Regions from separate parts of the Geodermatophilus sp. FMUSA9-8 genome, predicted to be linked through region 1. Evidence: riboswitches for the same ligand, from Rfam matches in the RefSeq annotation. Region 1 holds a riboswitch; each other region holds the start of a gene.

Region 1 (5,458 bases):
CGCGGCGTAGTGCTCGGGCAGCTGCGCGGGCGGCACCGCGCCGGTCAGCACCACCGCGTCCCCGAGCCCGCGGGCCGCGCGCCGCAGCCGGGCCTCGTCGGGACCGCCGCCGACCAGCAGCAGCCGGGCGCCGGGGTGACGGGCGAGCACCCGCGGCCAGGCGGCCACCAGCACGTCCTGGCCCTTGCGCGGCACCAGGCGGGAGACGCACACGACCACCGGCGCGTCCCCCAGCCCGTACCGGCGGCGGACCGCCGTCCCGTCGGCGGCCGGGGTGAACCGGTCGACGTCGACACCGGGCGACAGCTGCGCGAGCCGCGTCCGCCCCTCGAGCGCCGGAGCCAGGCGGCCGCGGGTGTACCCACTGATGTAGGTGACGACGTCGAGGCCCCCGGCGATCCGCTGCACCAGCTGCCGGGCGACGGGCAGGGCGACCCAGCCGGTCTCGTGCCCGTGCGTGACGCCCACCAGGCGCCGCGCCCCGGCGGCGCGCAGGCCCGGGGCGAGCAGCCCGAGCGGGGCGGCCGCCCCGAACAGGACGGTGTCGCAGCCGTGCTCGCGGACGAGCGCCGCCGCGGCCCGGGCGGTGGCCGGGGTGGGGAGGAGCATCGACGTCCGCTGCCGGACGACCGGGTAGGGCAGCTGCGCGTCGTACGCCTCCCAGCCGGGCGAGCGCGAGGCGAGCACCACCAGCGACCCCGGCGGGCGGCGCTCGAGCAGCGCGGCGACGAAGGTCTGGATGCCGCCCTGCCGCGGCGGGAAGTCGTTGGTGACGACGAGCGTGCGGCTCACCGGCCGCCCGGTCCGAGCCAGTCCTCCGCCATCGCCACCCGCTGGGCCGTCGTCGGGTGCGAGCCGAAGAACCACTGCCAGGCCGCGGGCGGGCTGGGGTCGGAGAGGTTGGTCTCCCCCAGCCGCTGCTGCATCGCCACGAACGCCGCGGCGTCGCCGGTGAGGTCGAGGGCGTGCAGGTCGGCGCGGGCCTCCACGTGCCGCGAGACGAGGTTCTGCACCGGGGTGGCCGCCAGCGTGCCGACGGCGCTGAGCAGCAGCACCAGCGGCACGACCCGCGGGTCGCCGGCCGACCCCGCGCCCGCCCGCCGGAGCAGGGGCGGCCACGACAGCAGCCAGCCGAGCAGCGCCACCGCTCCCGCCGCGCCGAGGGCGCCCATCAGCGTGCCGGTGAGGACGTCGTCGGTGGCCACGTGTCCGAGCTCGTGGGCCACGATCGACTCGATCTCGTCGTCGGGCACGTCGGCGAGCAGCGTGTCGTAGAGGACGACGCGGCGCGTGGAGCCGAACCCGGACACGTACGCGTTGAGCGACGTCGTCCGGCGGGAGGCGTCGGCCACGAGGACGTCCTCGACCGGCGTGCCGCTCTCCTCGGCGAGCTCCAGGACGTGGGTGCGCAGCTGCCCGGCCGGGAGCGACGCGAAGCTGTTGAACGCCGGCTCGATCACCACCGGGTAGAGGAAGGAGCCGGTGACCACGAGCGCGGCGGCGCCCGCCGACGCCCACGCCCACCAGGTGCGCGGCGCCCGCCGGGCCAGGGCCACGAGGGCGAGCAGCCCGAGCGCGGTGAGGCCGGCGTCGATGGCGGTGTTCACGGCCACGTCGCGCAGCCACAGCCCCCACGACCGGGTGGACAGGCCGTAGCGGTGCCGGACCACCTCGCCGTACGCGCTGATCGGCAGCGTGGCCAGCCGCCCGGCGAGCAGCAGGACCACCGTGGCGGCCAGGACGGTCAGCGGCCACCGGCGGCCGTCGGCCCGGCCGAGCGCGCCGACCAGCCGGCTGCCGAGGCGGGTCAGGCCGAACAGGGCGGAGACGGCCAGGCCGAGCAGGAGGTTGGCCAGCGAGGCGGGACGCAGGTCGCCGGCCAGTGCCTCGGCGCGGCGCACCACCTCGGCGGGCAGCCCGGCGTCGTCGCTGACCGGTGCGGCCCCGCCGGGCGGGGGAGGCAGCACGGTCCACGGCGTCCGGACGGCCACCACGACGACGAACGCCGCCCCGAGCACCGCGGCGACGACGAGGGCGGCGCGGCGGGCGGTCCAGGTGCGGGCCGGCGCGGGGCCGGTGCGGTCCTCCTGGCGGGCCCTGCTCACGCCGCCGCCCAGCCCACCCGGCCGATCCTAGGCGGGCGCCGGGACGGACGGCCCGTGCCCCGGACGCGGCGAGGGCCGGGGACCCGTGCTGGGTCCCCGGCCCTCACCGGTGAGGTGCTGGAACGGCCCCCTCCCGGGTCCCGCGCCGAGCTCGCGAGGCGTGGGGAGGAAGGGGTCCTTCGTCAGGCGATGCGGCGCATCGCGGTGATGCCGCCCATCGAGTCCACGGACACGACCTTCACCGGCACACCGGAGGTGGAGGCGTGCACCATCTGGCCGTTGCCGATGTACATCGAGACGTGGCTGACCGGGCTGTAGTAGAAGATCAGGTCGCCCGGCTGCAGCTGCGACCGCGTGACCGCGGTGCCCATCTGCGACTGCATGCGGCTCGAGTGCGGGAGGCTGATCCCGGCCGCCGCGTAGGCGTACTGGGTCAGGCCCGAGCAGTCGAAGGCGTTCGGCCCGCCGGCGCCCCACACGTAGGGGTCGCCGACCTGCGCCAGCGCGGTCTGCACGGCGGCCTGCGCGGCGCCGCTGCCGCCACCGGCCGCCGCCACCGGGGCGGGCTGGGCCGCCGCGGCCTGACCGGCGGCCTGCGCGACCGGGGCGCTCTCGCCGGTGCTGCCGCCGGCCGCCGCGGGGGCCGCGGCCTCCTCGGCCTCGCCGGCCTGCTGGGCGGCCAGGGCGGCCGCCTGCTGGGCGGCGGTCAGCGCGGCGAACTGCGCCTGGTAGTCGGCGATGTCCTCCTCGAGCCGCGCCTCCTGGGCGCTGAGGTCGTCGAGGGTGCGCTGCGCGTCGGCCTCGGCGGCGTCGGCGTCGGACTGCGCCTGCTGGGCGGCCGCGGCAGCCTCACCGACCTCGGCGAGCACGTCGGTGGTGTGCCCGGCGATCTGGTCGAGGGTGGCCAGCGAGTTGACGAAGTCGTCGGCGGAGTCGCTGGTCATCAGCAGCTCGAGGCCGGCGAAGGTGTCGTTGCCGCCGGTCCACGCGGTGCGGGCGACCTCGCGGATCTGCCCGTCGAGGGCCTGCAGCTGGGCCTGCGCGTCGGCGAGCGCCTGGTCGGCGGCCGCGGCGGCGGCCTGCTGCTGCAGGACGGTCTCGCGGGCCTCGTTCACCTGCTCGGAGACGGCCTCCAGGCGGCGGCCGGCGTCGGCGGCGAGCTCGGCGGCCTGCTCCGGCGTGGTGGCCCGCTCCGGGTCGGCCACGGCGGTGCCGGGCAGGAGCGTCACGGTCAGCGCGGCGGTGGTGCCGACCAGCGCGACGCGGCCGAGGAGACGGCGGCGGGAGGGGCGGTGCGCCCCCGCGACACGGGCGGTGCTGCGGGACGCGGACTGTTCACGGGCATGCCCCAGGGAGGGGCGGGGGGTCGCCACGGGCGGCGGCTCTCCGTTCTTCCTCAGCTACCGCCTACCGAGTTAGCTGACGGGTTCGGGCTGGGAAGACGTGCCCTATCTCTGGACCCCGGCGGACCGGTGCCCGTGAGAACTCACCCCAGTGCTGCGGTGGGTCCCCGGCTCACCTGGCGCACACCCGGGGGCGGCGTCCGGTGACTCGGCGGTGACCGGCCGAGGTCACCTCGCAGTGGGTGACGACCACCCGGCCGGACGCGGCCACAGTACGGACGTGATGCAGATGTGACAAACGCGGACCCCGGGAACTGTGAGAACACACACGGTGAGCAGTCGCGCCACTCCGGTGCGCGCCTGCCCGGGCCGTCACCTGCGTCTCAGCCGGTGCGGCGGCGCCCACCCGGACGGGCCTCCCCCGCCGGCCGGTGACGCAGCGGAGGCACCAGGCCGCCGTCGGCCAGGGCGCGCACGGCGCGGCGCTCCACGTCGTCGAGGTCGACCACCACGCCCGCGAGGGGCGCGGCGGCGTCGTCCGTGGCGCGGGCGGTGGCGGCCGGGACCGGCGGCACCGGCAGCAGCACGGGCTCGGTGCCCAGCTCCGCCGGCGGCGCGCCGAGCAGCACGGTGACGACGCAGTCGGCGCAGCCGGTGCCGCGCACGGTGCACGAGTCGCAGTCGATGAGCATGGCGGTGTCCCTCCGGTGCCCCGCCGCGCGCCCGGGAGACCGGGCGGCGGACGGGACGGGTCTCCCTGTCGGTTGGCCGGCACGCTAGGGACGGCCACCGACAGTCCCGGCTCAGCTGCCCGCGTACTCCCAGTGCCAGGGCTCCTCGCGGCCGTTGCCCGGGTCGGCCCACGTGGGGTGCAGCCAGCCGAAGCGGCCGGCGTTGGCGACCATCCACGCGTACTGCGGGGTGCCGAAGGTGTCGATGCCACCGCACAGGTCCACGGCCAGGCCCCAGCCGTGGTTGCTGGTGCCGGGCACCGCCGCGAGCGCCGGCTTCTCCCCGTAGAGCCGCACCTGCGAGGCGTAGGTGCGGTAGGAGTCGGTGATGCAGACCGGCCCGCCGAACGCCGTCGCGTAGGCGGCGCTCATCGCCCGCCAGGCCGCCGCGGCGTCGCAGCGCAGCGCGTGCGACCCGACGCCGATCGGGCACAGCGCGCTGGGCGGGATCAGGCCGTTGGGGTAACCGCCCCACGAGCGCCCCTCGACGGAGCTCGGCGGGTAGACCGTGTTGCCGCACTCCACGCGCAGCGCGCCGCCGGTCGGGCCCGGCGGGGCCACCTCCGCGCGCCGGCCGAGGCTCGGCCGGCCGACGTGCAGCACCTGGTCGGCCGGCAGCCGGCGGACGACGACCGCGCCGGCCCGCCCGTCGGCGGCCAGCATCGTCTGCCCGTCGAGGGCGATGCCCACGTGCCCGAGTCCCGACTCCGGCGTGCCGAGGAACACCAGGTCGCCCGGCAGCACGTCGGCGAGGTCGACCGGGGTCGTCACCGCGAACAGCCCCGCCTGGTCGCCGGGCAGGTCGATCCCGGCGTCGCGGTAGACCGTCGACACCAGCGACCCGCAGTCCCAGGAGTCGGGCCCCGCCGTCCCGGGCGCGTACGGCCGGCCGAGGGCGTCCATCGCGGCGGTGACGGCGGCCAGCGTCTCGGCCGGGAGCACCAGCAGCGACGTGGGCTCCCGGGGGGACTGCGCCGCCCCGCGCTGGGCGCCGCCGGCCGCGGCGCCGACCGGCAGCAGCCCGCCGGGCAGCCCGGCCGCGGGGTCGAGCAGCACCGACGCCGGCGGGGCCGCGACCCCGGCCGCCGCGAGCTGGTCGAGGTACGCACGCCAGTTGGCGGCCGTCTGGCGGTTGACGTCGGCCTGCTGGCGCTGCAGGTCCGACAGCTGCCGGTCGACGTCGCCGAGGGCCACGTCGAGCTCGTCGGTGACCGCCTCCGCGCTCGCCTGCAGCTCGGCCACCTGGCCGGACAGCCGGTCGGCCCGCTGCTGCGCCTCG
Region 2 (5,458 bases), on a different contig from region 1:
GGTCATCGGCACCGCGCGCTACATGTCGCCGGAGCAGGCCGCCGGCGGGCGGGTGAGCCCGGCCAGCGACGTCTACGCGCTCGGCCTGGTCGGCTACGAGTCGCTCACCGGCCACGCGCCCTTCGAGGGCACCAACCCGGTCGCCGTGGCGCTCAAGCAGGTGCGCGAGCAGCCCGAGCCGCTGCCCGAGGACGTGCCGCCGGTCGTGCGCTCCCTCATCGGCGCGGCGCTGGTGAAGGACCCTGCCGAGCGGCCGGCCGACGCCGACGCCTTCCTCACCGCGGTCCAGGAGACCATCGAGGAGACCTCCGGCCCGACCGCCGTCGGGGCGGGCCCGCCGACCGGCCCGGTGCCCGCCCTCCTGCCGGTCGGCGACGACGTGCGGGAGCCGCCCGCCCGGCGCCGCGGCGTCCTGCTGCTGGCGCCGGTCCTCGCGCTGGTGCTCGCCGGCCTGCTCGCCGTGGTGCTGTGGCCCGGCGGCTCGGGCGGCGGGCAGGCCCCGGCGCAGGCCGCCGAGTCCTCGACGCCGTCGGGCGGGAGCGCCGCCGCGGCGTCGTCCGTCGTGCTGACCGCCGGCGACCACGTGGGCCGGCCGGTCGAGGACGTCGCCGCCGACCTCGCCGCCCTCGGCCTCACCGTCGCCCGGGAGACCGAGCAGACGACGGCGGTCGCGCCGGGCACCGTCGCGGCGCTCGACCCCGTCGGCGTCCCGCTGCGGGCCGGCGACCGCGTGACCCTGTCCGTCGCGGCCGCGCCGCCCGCCGCCGGGTCCCCGGCCGGGCCGGTGCCCGCCGAGGACACCGCACCGGCGCGGGAGCCGGCGCCGTCGGACACCGCCGCCCCGGGCAGCGGGTCGGCGACCGCGCCGGCCGCCCCGTCCGCGACCACGCCGCCGGGGCCCGCCCCGTCACAGCCGGCGGACACCGGGGCCGCGCCGTCGGGGGCGGGTGAGTCCGCGCCGGCCGGGTCGGCGCCGGGGGAGTCGGCGCCCGCGCCGGAGGAGTCCGCTCCCGCGCCCTCGGACCCGGTGGAGCCCTCGCCGACGGAGCCGGAGGACTCGGCACCGACGGCCCCGGAGTCGTCCGAGCCGGTGGAGCCCGAGCCGGTGGAGCCCGCGCCGTCGGAGCCCGCGCCGTCGGAGCCGGAGGCCCCCGCGTCGGGGTCGCCGGGGTCCCCGGGCTCGTCGTCCGCCCCGTCGGCGGGCTCGTCCGGTCCGGCGTCGGCGGGTGCGCCCGGCCCGGACGCCGGTGCGGGCGGCTGACCGGCGCCGACTAGGGTCCTCCGCCATGCCGACCAGGTCGCCGGGCGCGCCGGCGGGGACGATCGCGACGCTGGACCTGCCCACCCGCGCGGTCACCGCGCTGACCCGCGCCGGCATCACCGACGTCGTCGCGCTCGCCGGCCTGTCCCGCCGGGAACTGGCCGCCGTCCCGGGCCTCGGGCCGGGACTGGTGACGGCCATCCGCCGGGTCGTGCCCGAGCCGCCGGCGCAGCTGCCGCTGCCCTCCGAGGACGACGGCGGGCCCGCCTCGCCGGAGATCCCGTCCTTCGCCTCGCTGCGCGACCCCCGCCGGCGCACCGCCTTCGACCTGCTGGTGCCCGAGGCCCAGGTCGAGGCCCCGGCCGAGGCCCTCCTCGCGACCGGGGAGGACGCCGGGGCCGCGGGCGCCCCGGAGGACGACGCGGACCCCGGCGACGACGAGCCCGAGCCGGCCCCCGCGTCCCCGCGCGCGACGACCCCCCGGGCGACGGCGCCCCGCCCGGCCGAGTACGCCGACCTGCTCGCCTTTGGCGTCCGGGTGGCCCGGTCCGCCGTCACGCTGCCCGCCCGGCTGGCCGTCTGGTCGGTGCGCACCCAGGCCGACCTCCTGCGCCGCCTGCTGGGCTGACCCGGCACGGCGCGGGCCCACGGCGCAGTCGCACGGGGAACCGGCGACACGCCGACGGCGCGCGCGACGCTCGTCACGCCGGACCGGCGCGAGATTGTCACGGGGCGATAACGACGTCTACCGTGGCGCCGTCCGACCGGTCGTCACGTCCCCGTCCGGGGAGTCCGGGCGGACGCCGCCGAGTCGCCCTCCGGGGCGAGCCGGGGACCCACCGCACCACTGGGGTGAATCCCGCGGGGCCGGACACCGTCCGCCCGCAGGTAGGGCTGCTTCCCGCCCGAACCCGTCAGCTGACCCGGTAGGCGGCCATCGGGAGAACGGAGAGCCGCCGGATGGCGCGCGCCCTCAGCACGACCGCACCACCCCCGCGCCGGCTCCGCCGCACCGGGGTGCGCCCCCGGATCTGACCGCCCCGGCCGTCCCCGACGCCGGTCCCGCGACCGCCCGGCCCCGCCCGGACGCCGGTCGCCGGCCGACCGCGTCCCGCGGACCGCCGGAGCCGCCCGCACATCCGCCCCGCCGTGCCCGCCACCGGGCCGCGAGGCCGCACCCCTGGAGCACAGCCCCGCATGGACGCCCCCACCGCCGAGATCCGCACGCCGGAGCCGGCCGCCCCCACCGCGGAGATCGCCGTCCCCGCCGCGCCCCGCGGCGCCGCCCGGACCGCCCGCCGCGCCGCCCGCCCCGCCCGACCGGCCGCCCGCCGCTCCGCCGTCCGCCGCCCCGGGCTGCTGCTCGGCGTCGCCGCGGCCGGCGCGCTGGCCGCCAACCTGCTGCTCACGCCCGACCCGGCCGCCGAGGCGCAGGCCGGCACGTCGGAGTCGTTGAGCGTCGCCCAGGCGCTGGGGCTGTCGGCCGCGACCGGTCCCGCCGCCACCGAGCCGCAGGCGGTGCAGCCGCAGGACATCGCGGAGCTCGGCCAGGTCGCCGCGAGCCGCGGCAGCCGCGAGGCCGCCGAGACCGCCGCCCAGCAGGCGCAGGCCGGCGCCGACCAGGCCGTCCGCGACGCCCAGGCCGCCGAGGCCGCCCGGCTCGCCGCCGAGGCCGAGGCCGCCCGCGTCGCCGCCGAGGCCGCCGCCGCCGCGGAGGCCGCGGCTGCCGAGGCGGCCGCCGCCGCGGAGGCAGAGCAGGAGTCCGCCGCCGCGTCGTCGTCCGGGTCCTCGTCGTCCGCCTCGTCGTCGGCGTCGTCGTCCGCCACCGGGACGACGGCCTCCCGGGTGGCCCGGATCAGCAACACCTCCGGCCCGGTGCGCTCGGTGGTGCAGGCCGCGGCCGACGCCGTGGTGAGCAACGTGCCCGGCGCCGCCTCGATCACCCTCGGCGGCACCCGGCCCAGCGCGGCCGACCCGGGCGGGCACCCGTCGGGCCTGGCGCTGGACTACATGGTCCTGTCCGACGCCGCCCTCGGCGACGCGATCGTGCAGTACCACATCGACCACTGGTCCGAGCTCGGCGTCGACTACCTCATCTGGGAGCAGCGGATGCTGTCCTCGCCGGGCGGCTCGTGGTCGCGCATGGAGGACCGCGGCGGCGTGACCGCCAACCACTACGACCACGTGCACGTCAACTACCAGGGCTGAGACCCGGAGCCGGTCCGCTCAGGCCGGCAGCCAGCGCACCGGGTCCTCGAGCACCGCGTCGAGGGCCCGGAGCGCCGCGCCCGTGGCCCCCGCGGCCGGCACCGCACCGCCGGCGTCGACCACCGGCCGCCGCCAGCGGGCCGACAGCACCCGGCGGGCCAGGTGCTCCTCCAGGCGCGGGCGCAGCAGGCCGGTGAGCTCGGCGAGGTGCCCGCCGAGCACGACGGTCGGGATGTCGAGGACGTTCACCACCCCGGCCAGGGCCACGCCCAGCGCCCACGCGGCGCCGTCGACCGCCGCCCGCGCGGCCGGGTCGCCGGCCTCCGCGCGGGTGCGCAGCTCGCCGGGGCCGGCGTCGGCGGGCACCCCGGCCGCGGCGAGCAGCGCCAGCCGGCCGGCGTAGCGCTCCAGGCAGCCGGTGGACCCGCACGGGCACGCCGGTCCGGCGGGGTCGACGCAGACGTGCCCGATCTCGCCGGCCCAGCCCGAGCTGCCGGTCATCACCCGCCCACCCAGCACCGCGGCGCCGCCGATGCCGATCTGGCCAGACAGGTAGACGAAGTCGCGGTGCGGCCCGGGGCGCCCCGGCGCGTCCTCGGCGACGCTGCGCGCGGCCAGGTCGGCCTCGTTGCCCAGCGCCGGCACCAGGTCCGCGGGGAGGGCGCCGGCCAGCAGCTCGGCCGGGCACACCCGCGACCAGCGCAGGTTCGGCGCGCGCAGCAGCAGCCCGCGGCCGGCGTCGACCAGGCCGGGCAGCGCCAGCCCCGCCCCGACGACGCGGGTGCCTGCGGGCAGCGCGCCCAGCACGTCGGCGGCCAGCCCGCCCAGCAGCGACAGCGCGGCGGCCGGGTCGCTGTCGCGCAGGTCCTCCTCGCGCAGCCGCTCCGCGAGCACCCGGCCGCGCAGGTCGAGCACCCGGACGGCGACCAGGCCGGCGTCGACCTGCATGCCCAGGCCCGCCGGCCGCGAGCCGGGCGCCAGCGGGGTGGCGGGGCGGCCGCGGCGGGCGGCGGGCCCGCGCTCCACCTCGTCGAGCAGGCCGCCGGCGACGAGGTCGTCGACCAGCCGGGCCGCCGTCCCGCGGGTGGCGCCGAGTGCCGCGGCGACGCCGGCCCGGGACAGCTCGCCGGGGTCCGCGCAGACGGCGCGCAGGACCAGCCCCAGGTTGGTCGCGCGCAGGGTCGACTGCCGGGCACCGCTGGGGGTACGGCCGTCGGACACGGGTTGAGGCTAGCGGCGTCCGTCGTTTATGTTCTACGGCAGCACAAAAGCGGTGGCCCACGTCACCCGGACGAGCACCCCGTGCCCAGCGGAAGGAACCCCATGGCGAACCAGCCCACCCGCGAGGACAAGTTCAGCTTCGGTCTGTGGACCGTGGGCTGGAATGCCCGCGACCCGTTCGGCGAGGCCACCCGCCCGGCGATCGACCCGGTGGAGAGCGTCGAGAAGCTGGCCGAGATGGGCGCCTACGGCGTCACCTTCCACGACGACGACCTGATCCCCTTCGGCACCGGCGACGCCGAGCGCACGAAGATCATCGAGCGGTTCAAGCAGGCGCTGGCCGACACCGGCCTCGTCGTGCCGATGGCCACCACCAACCTGTTCACCCACCCGGTGTTCAAGGAGGGCGGCCTCACCGCCAACGACCGCGGCGTCCGCCGGTTCGCGCTGCGCAAGATCATGCGCAACATGGACCTGGCCGCCGAGCTCGGCGCCAAGACCTACGTCCTGTGGGGCGGTCGCGAGGGCGCCGAGGTCGACGGGGCCAAGGACCTGTCGGCGGCGCTGGACCGCTACCGCGAGGGCATCGACACCCTGGCCCAGTACTCCGAGGACCGCGGCTACGGCCTGCGCTTCGCCCTGGAGCCCAAGCCCAACGAGCCCCGCGGCGACATCTTCCTGCCCACCATCGGGCACGCGATCGCCTTCATCACCACCCTGCAGCACGCCGACCTGGTGGGTGTGAACCCCGAGGTCGGGCACGAGCAG
Region 3 (5,458 bases), on a different contig from region 1:
CGACGGCGAGCCGCTGGCGGTGGGGGACCGGTGCACGCCCGAGGCGATCCCGCCCGGCGTCGCGAACACGATGAACCAGATGCTCCGCAAGGACGTCGAGCCGGGGAACCCGGGCCAGACCGGGTCGCGCGCCTACGTCCGCGGGCACCAGATCGCCGGCAAGACCGGCACCTCGCAGGACAACTACTCGGTCGCCTTCGTCGGCTACACGCCCGAGATCACCGCGAGCGTCATGGTGCTCAACCCCAAGCGCAACGAGGACGTCGGCGGCTTCGGTGGCGGCAAGGGCGCCACGATCTGGCGCGACGCCATGGAGCCCATCCTCACCGCCCGCGGCAGCAGCGACTTCCCGCCCGCCGACGAGACCGTGATGAACGGCAACACCCGCCCGGTGCCCGGCTGCTCGAGCGTCCGCGGCTGCGAGCGGGCGCTCACCGACGCCGGCTTCGAGCCCCGGACGGTGCGTGTCGACAGCGACGAGGCGCCGGGGACGCTGCTCGGCACGAGCCCGCCGCGCGGTGGCCGCGCGGTGCCCGGCCAGGTCGTGTCGATCCGGGTGAGCAACGGCAGCGACTACGTGGAGCCGGCCCCCGAGCCCGAGCCGCCGCCCGCGGAACCGGCGCCGGCGCCCGGGCCCGGTGCGCCCGATCCCGGGCCGGCGCCCGCTCCCGAGGCGCCACCGGCCGAGCCGGCGCCCGGCCCGCCGCCCGCCGAGCCGGAGCCCGCGCCCGGCCCGCCGGCGCCCGGTGCACCCGCTCCCGAGGGGGGCTGGCCCGGAGGCGGCGGCAGCTGGCCCGGCCAGCCCGCGGGCTGACCGAGCCGCTCGTCGAGCGCCTGGGTGAGCAGCCAGCCGCTCAGCAGCACCAGGTGCAGCAGGAACAGCCACAGGCCGATGGCGACCACCGCGCCGACCGCGTCGAGGCCGCCGAACGGCGCGCCGAGGTCCAGCGGCAGCGACAGGAACAGCACGAAGCCCTGCAGGAACCCCGACAGGCAGGCCGCGGTGAACAGCGCGCCGCTGACCAGCGCGCCCCAGCGGTGCCGCCCGCCGGCCACCACGCCGAAGCCCCACAGCAGCGGCACGGTGAGCACGAACAGCACCGTGTAGTAGCCGACGAAGAACCGGCCGAGGGCCGGCCCGACGCCGTCCTCCCGGGCCAGGTCCGCCATGACCCGCGCGGCGAGCAGCAGCGGGTAGAGCAGCAGCGGGGTGACGACGACCAGGGGCAGCGCCGACAGCCGTCCCCGCCAGGCGGTGAGGTTCTCCTGCCGCCGGCTGAACCGCATGAGCGCCCGCCGCAGGCCCTCCCCGTACAGCGACAGCGGGAGCAGCGCCAGGACGAAGCCGAGCAGGTCCACCCGGACGCCGGCCGCGACCAGGCGCTCCACCGCCTCCGGCGCGCCCAGCGGGGTGGGCAGCAGCTCGGCCAGCCGCGCGCTGAGCGCCCGGACCTCGTCCCGCGAGGTCACCAGCGCGGTCAGCCGCACCGCCACGAGCAGCAGCGGCACCACCGCGATGCCGGCGTAGAACGTCAGCCCGGCGCCGATCAGCGCGAGGTCGCGGCCCAGCAGCCGTCGGCGGGCGCCGCCGAGCAGCCCCCGGGACTCGGCGCGCAGCCGGGCCGCCGTCCACGTCCGTCCGGGGCTCACCGGGTCACGCCACCAGCCGCCGCGTCCGCACGCCCCTCGGGGAGGCGGTCAGTCGTCGGAGCTGTCGTCGGTGGTGGGCGCGTCGTTGCCCGGGTTGACCCCGGTCTCCTGGCAGCTCGCGTCGTTCTCGTTGCTGGCGTTCTCCCCGCTGGAGTCGCAGTTCGTCGGCCCGCGGGTGAAGTCGGTGTTGTCGCCGCAGGCCGTCAGCGAGCCGAGGAGGGCCAGCACGACGAGCGGGCGGGCGAGGCGCATCCGCGTGGAGGAGGACATGAGCAGACTCCTACACGTCCCGGGCCGGTCCCAAACCGGCGGGGTCGGTCCTCCTGCTCCCGCCCGGGCCGCGGTGTGAGCCATGTAATTACAAGAAACCCATTGTCACGCCTCGGTCACGGCCCCTACTCTCAGTACGTCCAACGGGGCGCTCCGTCACCAACCTGGGTGACACCCCGCGGACGCCGTCGAGCCGGTCGCCCCTTCGGGAGGCCGGGCCGGGGACCCAACGCAGTCCTGGGGTGCAGCGCGTGTCCGCACGCGCCGGGCGAGTCCACGCCCGAACCCGTCAGCTAACCCGGTAGGCGGCCTGGGAAGAGGAGAACTGGCGCGTGGCGTCCCTGCGCACGTCTGTCCCCGGCATGCCCGCGACCGGCCGCTTTCGCTGCCGCCGCGCCGCCCTCGCCCTCACCGGGGCCCTGGGCATCGGGCTGGGCCTGGGCGCCGTCCCCGCGCAGGCCGAGGAGCCCGCCACCGCCGCCGAGGCCGCCCAGCTGGTCGCCGCCCGCGGCCACGAGCTCGAGGTCGTCACCGAGCAGTTCAACGAGGCGCGCGAGGCCCTGAGCGCCCAGCAGGCCGCCGCCGAGGCCGCCGCCGCGACCCTCGCCCAGGCGCAGGCCGCCGTCGACGCCGCCCGCCAGCAGGTCGTCGGCATCGCCCGGTCGGCCTACACCGGCGACACCATGGGCCCGCTCCAGGCCCTCATGACCAGCGACGACGCCGACGAGTTCGTCAACCGCGTCACCCTGCTCCAGGGCGTCGCCGGCTACCAGGGCGAGCTGCTCGGCCAGGCCGCGGCCGCCACCGAGGCCGCCACCGCCGCGCAGACCGCCGCCGCCGAGCACGCCGCCGAGGCGCAGCGCCAGTACGACGCCGTCGCCGCCCAGCAGGCCGACCTCGAGGGCCAGATCGCCGAGTACCAGGCCGACTTCGCCCGGCTCACCGCCGAGGAGCGGCGCGCCGCCCTCGAGGCCGCCGCGGCCGCGCACGCCGCCGAGGGCCAGCGCGCCAGCCGCGACGAGGAGCGCGAGGAGCCGGCCGCCCCGTCGTCGGCGTCCTCGTCCTCCGCGGAGTCCGCCCCGGCCGCGGCCGCGGCGCCCGCCAGCGGCGTCGCCGGCACCGTGGTCGCCACCGCGATGGCCCAGCGCGGCAAGCCCTACGTGTGGGCGGCCGGCGGCCCGGGTTCCTTCGACTGCTCCGGCCTGACGCAGTACGCCTTCCGCGCCGCCGGCATCAGCCTCCCGCACTCCAGCCGCATGCAGTCGCAGATGGGCGCCGCGGTCTCCCGCGCGAACCTGCAGCCCGGTGACCTGGTGTTCTTCTACAGCCCGGTGAGCCACGTGGGCATCTACATCGGCAACGGCCAGATGGTGCACGCGCCGACCTCGGGTGACGTCGTCAAGGTCGCGAGCATCGACTCGATGGGCGGCTACGCCGGCGCCCGCCGCATCGGCTGACGAAGGACCCCTCGGGACCCCGGGGCCCCGGTGCCGCTCAGGTGCCGGGGCCCCGCCGCGTCCGGACCACCTGCAGCAGCCCCCACACGAAGGCCGCGGTGTCGCCGGAGGGCAGCCGCACCTCCCAGCGGGTGACCACCTGCGGGTCGGCCTCCTCCGCGCCGGGCAGGCCGCTCACGTCGGCGACCACGTGCTCCCAGACGCGCAGCCGCCCGTCCGCGGCCGGCGGCACCGGGGAGCCCGGCGCGCGCACCAGGTGCTCGTGCAGCACGGCGCCCTCGACGGTGGACACCACCTCCCAGCGCAGGTGCGGCCACAGCGGCAGCGGCCAGTGCCGCACGTCGAGCTCCAGGTCGCCGAACGGGCGCACCTCGACGCGCTCGGCCGGCCCGAGGACGGCGGCCCGCAGCGCCAGCCCGCGCGGCGCCCGCGGCGCGTGGTGCAGCGCCTGCCAGCGGGTGTGCGCCGCGTGCGCCTCCGCCCGGGTGGCCCCGAGCCGGGGGAGGGCGCCGGCGACGAGGTCGGGCCGCAGGTCGGCCATCCGGCGCAGCAGGACCAGGCAGAACTCCCGCCGCGCCAGACCCCGCACGGCGCCGACCCTGCCACCCAGGTCACACCGCCGTCCGGGACACCCGGCCGCCCCGCCGCGTTGGACCCTCCGGACCCCAGCCCGACCCCGACCCCGAGGACCGCACCGATGAACCCCCGCACCGTCGCGCTCGCCTTCCGCGTCGTCGCCGTCGCCGAGGCGCTGTCCTGGGTGGGCCTGCTGGCCGGGATGTACGTGAAGTACGTGCCCGGGACCTCCGAGGTGGGCGTGCAGGTCTTCGGGCCGGTCCACGGCGCGGTGTTCGTCGCCTACGTCCTCGTCACGCTCGTCGCCGCCCGGGTGCTGCGCTGGTCGCGCTGGACGACGCTGCTCGCGCTCGTCGCGTCGATCCCGCCGCTGGCCACCGTGCTGTTCGAGCGCTGGGCGGTGCGCACCGGGCGGCTGGCGGTCCCCGCCCGCGCCTGACCTACGGTTCCGGGCATGCCCGAGCCCGTGCTGCCCGCCACCGCCCGCACCCTGCTCGCCCGCACCGCCCGCGCGCAGCGCGACGGGCGGGCGCCGAGCCTGGTCGCCGGCGTGGTCCGGGACGGCGGCCTGGCCTGGTCCGCCGGCCGCGGCGACGTCGCCGAGCCGCACTCCGACGTCCAGTACCGGCTCGGCTCGATCAGCAAGACCGTCACCGCCGTCGCCGTGATGCGGCTGCGCGACGAGGGCCGGCTCGGCCTCGACGACCCGCTCGAGGACCACGTGCCCGGAACGCCGTTCGGCGACCGGTCGGTGGGGCAACTGCTCTCGCACCTGGCCGGCGCGTCGGCCGAGAGCCCCGGCGGCTGGTGGGAGCGGGTGCCCGGCGGCTCGCTGGAGGAGCTCGGCCTCGACGGCGGCGACGTCGTCCTCGGCGAGGCCCGGCGCTTCCACTACTCCAACCTCGGCTTCGGCCTGCTCGGCGAGCTCGTCGCCCGGGCGCGCGGCCGCTCCTGGGACGACGTCGTCGCCGGGGAGGTGCTCGCCCCGCTCGGCATGACCCGGACGACGCCGCGGCCCTCCGGCCGGGCGGCGCAGGGCTGGGCGGTGCACCCGTGGGCCGACGTCGCCCTCCCCGAGCCCGAGCACCACGCCGGCGTGATGGCCGCCGCCGGGCAGCTGTGGGCCACGCTGGACGACCTCGCCCGCTTCGCCGTCTTCCTGCTGGGCGACACCGGCGACGTGCTGGCGCCCGCGACGCTGGAGGAGATGGCGGTGCCGGCCGGCGTCGACCCGTCGTCGCCGTCCTGGTCGTCCTACGGGCTGGGGCTGCAGGTCCTGCGGGTCGACGGGCGGACGCTGGTCGGGCACGGCGGCTCGATGCCGGGCTTCCTCGCCGGCGTGTTCGTCGACCGCGAGGAGGGCGCCGGCGGGGTCTCGCTGGCCAACACCACCAGCGGGCTGGACTCGGCGCTCGTCCCCGGCCTGCTCGCCGACCTGCGCGCCGCCGAGCCGCGCGTGGTCGACGCCTGGCGCCCGGCGGAGCCGCCGGTGCCGCTGGAGCGGC
Region 4 (5,458 bases), on a different contig from region 1:
TTCAACGAGCGGCGCCGGGCGGTGCTCGACAACCACGTGCAGCAGACGCTCGCGTTGGCCGCGCGGGTGGCCGCGGGCGCGAGTCCCCAGCCGGACCTGGTGATCTGGCCGGAGAACTCCTCCGACATCGACCCGTACCAGAACGCGGATGCCGCCGCGGCCATCGACACCGCCGCGCGGGCGATCGCCGCTCCCATCCTGGTCGGCGCCGTCCTCGACGGGCCGGGGGAGAACCTGACCAACGCGGGCATCGTGTGGGACCCGCAGAGCGGACCCGGCGCCCGGTACGCCAAGCGGCATCCGGTGCCGTTCGGGGAGTACATGCCGCTGCGGTCGTTCTTCCGGTTCTTCAGCGACCAGGTGGACCTGCTGCGCCGCGACTTCCTCGCCGGTGACCAGCCCGGTGTCCTCGACATCGGCGGTGTGCGGATCGGCGACGTCATCTGCTTCGAGGTCGCCTACGACGGGCTCGTCTCCGACGTCGTCGACGGCGGTGCGTCCGTGCTCGTGGTGCAGACCAACAACGCGACGTTCGGCTTCACGGCCGAGAGCGAGCAGCAGCTGGCCATGAGCCGGCTGCGCGCCGTCGAGCACGGCCGCACCGTCCTCGTCGCCGCGACCAGCGGGATCTCCGCCGTGGTGGCCCCCGACGGCACCGTGGTCGAGAGGTCCGAGCTGTTCACGCCGCGCGTCTTCGTCGAACCGATCGCCCAGCGCCGGGACCTCACCGTGGCCACCCGGCTCGGTGCCGTCCCGGAGTGGGTCCTGACCGGCGTCGGGATCGCGGCCGTCCTGGGGACTGTCGTCGACCGGCGCCGGGCCCTGTCCGCTGGCCCCGTCCGGCGGCCCCGTCGCCGCACCGACCCCCGTCCTCACGTGGAAGGCCGTTGATGACCCCCGACCAGCTGTCGGCGCTGTCCGACACCCTCTTCAGCGTCACGGTGGCGATCTACGCCGTCGCGGTGGTCGCGTTCGCCGCGGACCTCGCGTTCGGCCGGCGCCCGGCGCCGCGGCCCGTCGCAGTGGGGAGCGGCGCGGGCACCGCGCCGCTCCCCGGGGACGCCGTCACCGGGGACGCCGCCATCGTGGAAGGCGCTGCCGAGGCCGGGCCGCCACGCCGTCGCTGGGGACTGGTGGGCATGGTGCTGACCGCTGCCGGTGCACTCGCCCAGGCCGGTGTCCTCCTCGCCCGCAGCCTGGCGACCGGCCGGGTCCCCTGGGGGAACATGTACGAGTTCGGCACGGCCGCCGTGCTGGCCGGCGTGCTCGCCTTCCTCGTCTTCGCGGTGCGCGTGCCCGTGCTGCGGGGCCTCGGTCTGTTCGTGCTGGGCCCGGTGGTGCTGGGCCTGGTGCTCATCGGGCTCTACCTCTACGCCGAGTCCGGGCCGCTGATCGCCGCCCTGCGCTCGGACTGGCTGGCCGTGCACGTCTCGGCAGCCATCCTCTCGTTCGGCATCTTCATCGTCAGTGCCGTGGCCAGCGCGCTGTACCTCGTCGCCGTGCGGCGTGAGCGGCTCGCCGCGGGTGGGGCGGAGCGTTCCGGAGGAGCGTGGAGCCGGCTGCCGTCGGTCGAGGCGCTGGACCGGGTGGCGCACCGCACGGCCGTCTTCGGGTTCCCGATCTGGACCTTCGCCGTCATCGCCGGCGCGATCTGGGCGGAGAGCGCCTGGGGACGGTTCTGGGGATGGGATCCCAAGGAGACGTGGGCGTTCATCTCCTGGGCGCTCTACGCCGCCTACCTCCACGCCCGCACCACCGCGGGCTGGCGCGGCCGGCCGGCGGCCTGGATCAACCTGGTGGCGTTCGCGAGCCTGGTGTTCAACCTGCTGTTCGTGAACCTGGTCTCCACCGGTCTGCACTCCTACGGCGGGGTCTCCTGAGGGAGCCGTCTCCCCGGACGGGCGGACCGCGCCGCCACGCGCGCCGCCAGGACCGGCGGGGGCGCTGCGGCGTCCTGCCGAGGCCCCGCGTCACCGCGGCCGACCGCCCGATGCCGGGGGCGTCCCGGGTGTGACGAGGGGCGGCGCGGGCCGGTCTCGTCCGCGCCGGGGGCCGACCCCGGCTCGGTCGACGGGTCGACGCGACGCGCCCAGGTGGGGCGAGGCGTTATCCGACCGTGACAACTAAGCTGCTTCGTACTACAGTTCCCTGCGGTCCGGCCGAGCCGTGCTCCTCGATCCGAGGACCTCGGGCGGATCCCGCCGAACCGTCCGCGCCGACCGGCCGGATGGACCGGGAACCCACCGAACCCTCGGGGTGAGTCCTGCGTGCGCTGCTGCGTGCCAGGTAGGGCGACTTCCAGCCCGAACCCGTCAGCTAACCCGGTAGGCGGTCAGGAAGAACGGAGAGCCGCCGTCTTGGCGACCCTGTACGACCGCGCCCTTCGCACGTGCCCCGTCCCTCGATCCACCACCGGCTCGCGGCCGGTCCGGCCGCGGCGGCGCCCGGGTCGGCGGCTGCGCCGGTTCCTCGTCCCCGCCGGGCTCGTCGCGGCCCTCCTGGCCGGCGGAGCCGCCCCCGCGGCGGGTGCCGCGCCATCCCTGGCCGGGGAGGGGCAGCCGGTCTCCGGCGACCTCGCCGCCGAGGTCGAGCGCATCGACCGGGAGCTGGCCGCGGCCGAGGAGCAGCTGCAGCGGGCGACCGTCGAGGCCGAGGCCGCCGCGGACGCCTCCCGCGCCGCCGCGGCCGAGCTGACCGCCGCGCAGTCCGCGGCGGCGGCCGCGGCCGCCGAGCTGGAGGCCGCTCGTGCCGCCGTCGACGCGGCGCGCGACGACGTCGCCGCGCTCGGGCGGGAGGCCTTCATGGGCGCCGATCCCCTCGGCGGGGCGACCGTGCTCCTCGACGCGGCGGGTCCCGAGGAGGTGCTGCAGCGCGCAGCGACGATGGACCTCCTCGGTGAGGACCGCGCCGCACGGCTGGAGGCGTTCGAGGACGTCCGGCAGCGCCAGGAGCGGGCCGACCGCGCAGCCCGGGAGGCGGTCGCCGAGCGGGATGCCGCGGCGCGGGCGGCGGCCGCGGCCGACGCGGGTGCGCAGGCGCAGCTCGCGGCGTCCCAGCAGTCCTACGACGCGGCCGCGGCGCAGAAGGCCGTCCTCGAGCAGCGGCTGCGCGATGCGGAGACGCAGCTGCTGGCCGCCCGCGGCGCCGCCGATCCCGCGGCTGCCTGGGAGGAGCAGCAGCGCACCGACCTGGCGCTGACCCGCGCCGGTTCCGGCGCGCTGGTGGACGGCCAGGTGACCTCCTGCTACGGCAGTCGGTGGGGCACCAACCACAACGGCATCGACATCGCCGCGCCCATCGGCACGCCGATCCGCGCGCCCGAGGGGGGCGTGGTGCTGCAGGCCGGCCCGGCCAACGGGTTCGGCCTGGCCGTCTACCTCCAGCACCCCGACGGCACCATCACCGTGTACGGCCACATCAACCAGTACTTCGTGGCCGCCGGCCAGACGGTGACCGCGGGCCAGCAGATCGCCGAGGTGGGCAACAAGGGCCAGTCGACCGGCCCGCACCTGCACATCGAGACGCACACCGGCGGCCTCTACGCCAACCGCGTCGACCCGGCGCCCTGGCTGGCCGCTCGCGGTGTCGACCTCGGCTGCTGACCCACGACGCGCGGGTCCCGGCCCTGCGGAGCGGGGCCCGTGGTGACCGCAGGACGCCGGCGGCCGGCGCAGCTGCGGCCTGCCGGGTCCGCGGGCGGGCCGGTGGTCAGCAGCCGCTGATCTCGACGCCCCGGGCGCGCAGCCACGGCACCGGGTCAACGGCTCCGCTGTACATGGCACCGTTCGGGTGCACCTCGAAGTGCAGGTGCGGGCCGGTGGACTGGCCGCGGTTGCCGACCTCGGCGATCTGCTGACCGGCGACCACGCGCTCGCCGGCCTCGACGAAGTACCGGTTGATGTGGCCGTAGACGGTGATGGCGCCGTCGTCGCCGAGGATGTAGACGGCCAGCCCGAAGCCGGTCGCCGAGCCGGCGCGCCGGACCACGCCCGAGGTGGCCGCATAGATCGGTGTGCCGATGGGGGCGGCGATGTCCACGCCGTAGGTGAACGTCCCCCAGCGGGGACCGAAGCAGCTGGTGACCCGGCCCGACGTCGGCTTGACGTAGCCGGACGACCCCGCCGCGCCGCCACCGGAAGGCGGGCCTGAGCCTCCGCCGGAGGGCGATCCCGAGCTGCTGCCGCCGCGGCCGCTGGTGGCCGCGGCGCGGGCGGCCGCTGCGGCGGCGGCTGCCTCCTGTGCCGCGCGGGCGGCCGCCGCGGCGGCCGCCGCCTCCTCGGCGGCCTTCTGCTGCTGCCACTGGCGGAAGGCGTCGCGGGCGCCCTGCAGCTCCAGGAGCCGGATCTGCGCGGCCTGCAGTTGCTGCTGGTAGCCCGCCTTCTCCGCGGAGACCTGTGCGTAGGTGGTCTGCTGGGTGGCGAGCTGAGCGTCGGCGGCGGCCCGGGTGGCGGCCGCCTCGGCCTCGGCGGCGGCCATCGCGTCGCGGGCGGCGCGCGCCTCGGAGTCCGCGTTGGCCTGGCGCACGCGGGCGATCCGGAGCTCGGCGAGGACGTCGACCTGCAGGTCCCCGACGTAGTCCAGCGTCGCCGCTCGCTGGAGGAGCTCCCCGGGGCCGGCCGAGTCCAGCAGCGCGGAGGCCGTGGTGAGCGTGCTGCCGGTCATGTAGCTGCGGCGGGCGAACGTGCCCAGCCGGGAGGTCGCTGCGTCGATTGCCTCCGTCGCCGCCTGCAGCTGAGCGGCGGTCTGTGCAGCGATGTCCTGGGCCGCCTGGAGGGCCTCCTCGGCGGCGAGATAGGCGGCGCCCGCGGCCTCCGCCTGCACGGTGGCCCGCTCGAGCTCTCCCTCCGCGGTGGCCACCAGGGCGGCGATCCGGCCGACCTCGGCGGCGGCCGCGTCCTGGGCGGACCGGGCGGCTCCGATCTCGGCGTCGCTCGGGTTCGGCGGAGGCGGAGGGGCGGCCGTCGTCGGCGCCGGAGCGCCGAGCAGGAGAGCGCCGGCGAGGACACCGACCACCGTGCTCCGCCATCCCCGACGCCGTCGGCTCGCGGGCGCGGTGGGTGGGGCGGCGACCTCGCAATTACGGGGCGGCGAGGTCGCGCGGCGTGCGCCGGGACGGCTGGGCATGCGGACTCCCTGGGGAGAGGGCTGTCGTCGAGAGCGGAGGCAGCGTCGCACCGCGCCGATCAGCACCACCGGCAACACACGCCACAACTATTGCCATTCGTAGAGCCGTCTTTGTGGGGCGACTGCTCCGCTCCCTCGCGCCGAGGCCGGGTGGCCGTGCCGGGGCCGCGTCGCCGGAGGCGTGGTGTGGTCGAGGACGGTCGCGGCGGACCGGGCGCGGCCCCGTGGCCAGGTCCCGGGGATGCGCCCGCTCCAGGTGCGAGGCCCACCGGGCGCCCGGGTCAGAGCGGGAGTGGCGGGCCGCGACCGCCAGTCCCGATGGCCGTCGCCCGGC

Evidence for each region. Region 1 has a riboswitch for cyclic di-AMP ahead of WA616_RS11275 (C40 family peptidase). Riboswitches for the same ligand answer to the same signal wherever they lie in the genome.
Region 2: another riboswitch for cyclic di-AMP. It lies ahead of WA616_RS02415 (hypothetical protein); the one in region 1 lies ahead of WA616_RS11275 (C40 family peptidase).
Region 3: another riboswitch for cyclic di-AMP. It lies ahead of WA616_RS14330 (C40 family peptidase); the one in region 1 lies ahead of WA616_RS11275 (C40 family peptidase).
Region 4: another riboswitch for cyclic di-AMP. It lies ahead of WA616_RS16575 (M23 family metallopeptidase); the one in region 1 lies ahead of WA616_RS11275 (C40 family peptidase).

What each region holds. Positions count from the first base shown of each region.
Region 1 covers NZ_JBAGKE010000004.1:313,700-319,157, forward strand. Annotated here, with positions in the region: gene WA616_RS11265 (glycosyltransferase family 4 protein) at 1-792, opposite strand, end outside; gene WA616_RS11270 (M48 family metallopeptidase) at 789-2,105, opposite strand; gene WA616_RS11275 (C40 family peptidase) at 2,288-3,478, opposite strand; cyclic di-AMP (ydaO/yuaA leader) riboswitch at 3,495-3,672, opposite strand; gene WA616_RS11280 (hypothetical protein) at 3,832-4,140, opposite strand; gene WA616_RS11285 (NlpC/P60 family protein) at 4,252-5,458, opposite strand, start outside.
Region 2 covers NZ_JBAGKE010000001.1:493,263-498,720, reverse strand. Annotated here, with positions in the region: gene WA616_RS02425 (serine/threonine-protein kinase) at 1-1,261, shown strand, start outside; gene WA616_RS02420 (DNA-directed RNA polymerase subunit alpha C-terminal domain-containing protein) at 1,287-1,889, shown strand; cyclic di-AMP (ydaO/yuaA leader) riboswitch at 2,066-2,207, shown strand; gene WA616_RS02415 (hypothetical protein) at 2,459-3,469, shown strand; gene WA616_RS02410 (ROK family transcriptional regulator) at 3,488-4,690, opposite strand; gene xylA (xylose isomerase) at 4,793-5,458, shown strand, end outside.
Region 3 covers NZ_JBAGKE010000006.1:178,430-183,887, forward strand. Annotated here, with positions in the region: gene WA616_RS14315 (penicillin-binding protein) at 1-814, shown strand, start outside; partial or broken gene WA616_RS14320 (YhjD/YihY/BrkB family envelope integrity protein) at 832-1,650, opposite strand; gene WA616_RS14325 (hypothetical protein) at 1,699-1,920, opposite strand; cyclic di-AMP (ydaO/yuaA leader) riboswitch at 2,109-2,245, shown strand; gene WA616_RS14330 (C40 family peptidase) at 2,253-3,377, shown strand; gene WA616_RS14335 (hypothetical protein) at 3,415-3,966, opposite strand; gene WA616_RS14340 (DUF3817 domain-containing protein) at 4,075-4,392, shown strand; gene WA616_RS14345 (serine hydrolase domain-containing protein) at 4,408-5,458, shown strand, end outside.
Region 4 covers NZ_JBAGKE010000008.1:18,686-24,143, forward strand. Annotated here, with positions in the region: gene lnt (apolipoprotein N-acyltransferase) at 1-891, shown strand, start outside; gene ccsB (c-type cytochrome biogenesis protein CcsB) at 891-1,880, shown strand; cyclic di-AMP (ydaO/yuaA leader) riboswitch at 2,204-2,346, shown strand; gene WA616_RS16575 (M23 family metallopeptidase) at 2,358-3,602, shown strand; gene WA616_RS16580 (M23 family metallopeptidase) at 3,709-5,013, opposite strand.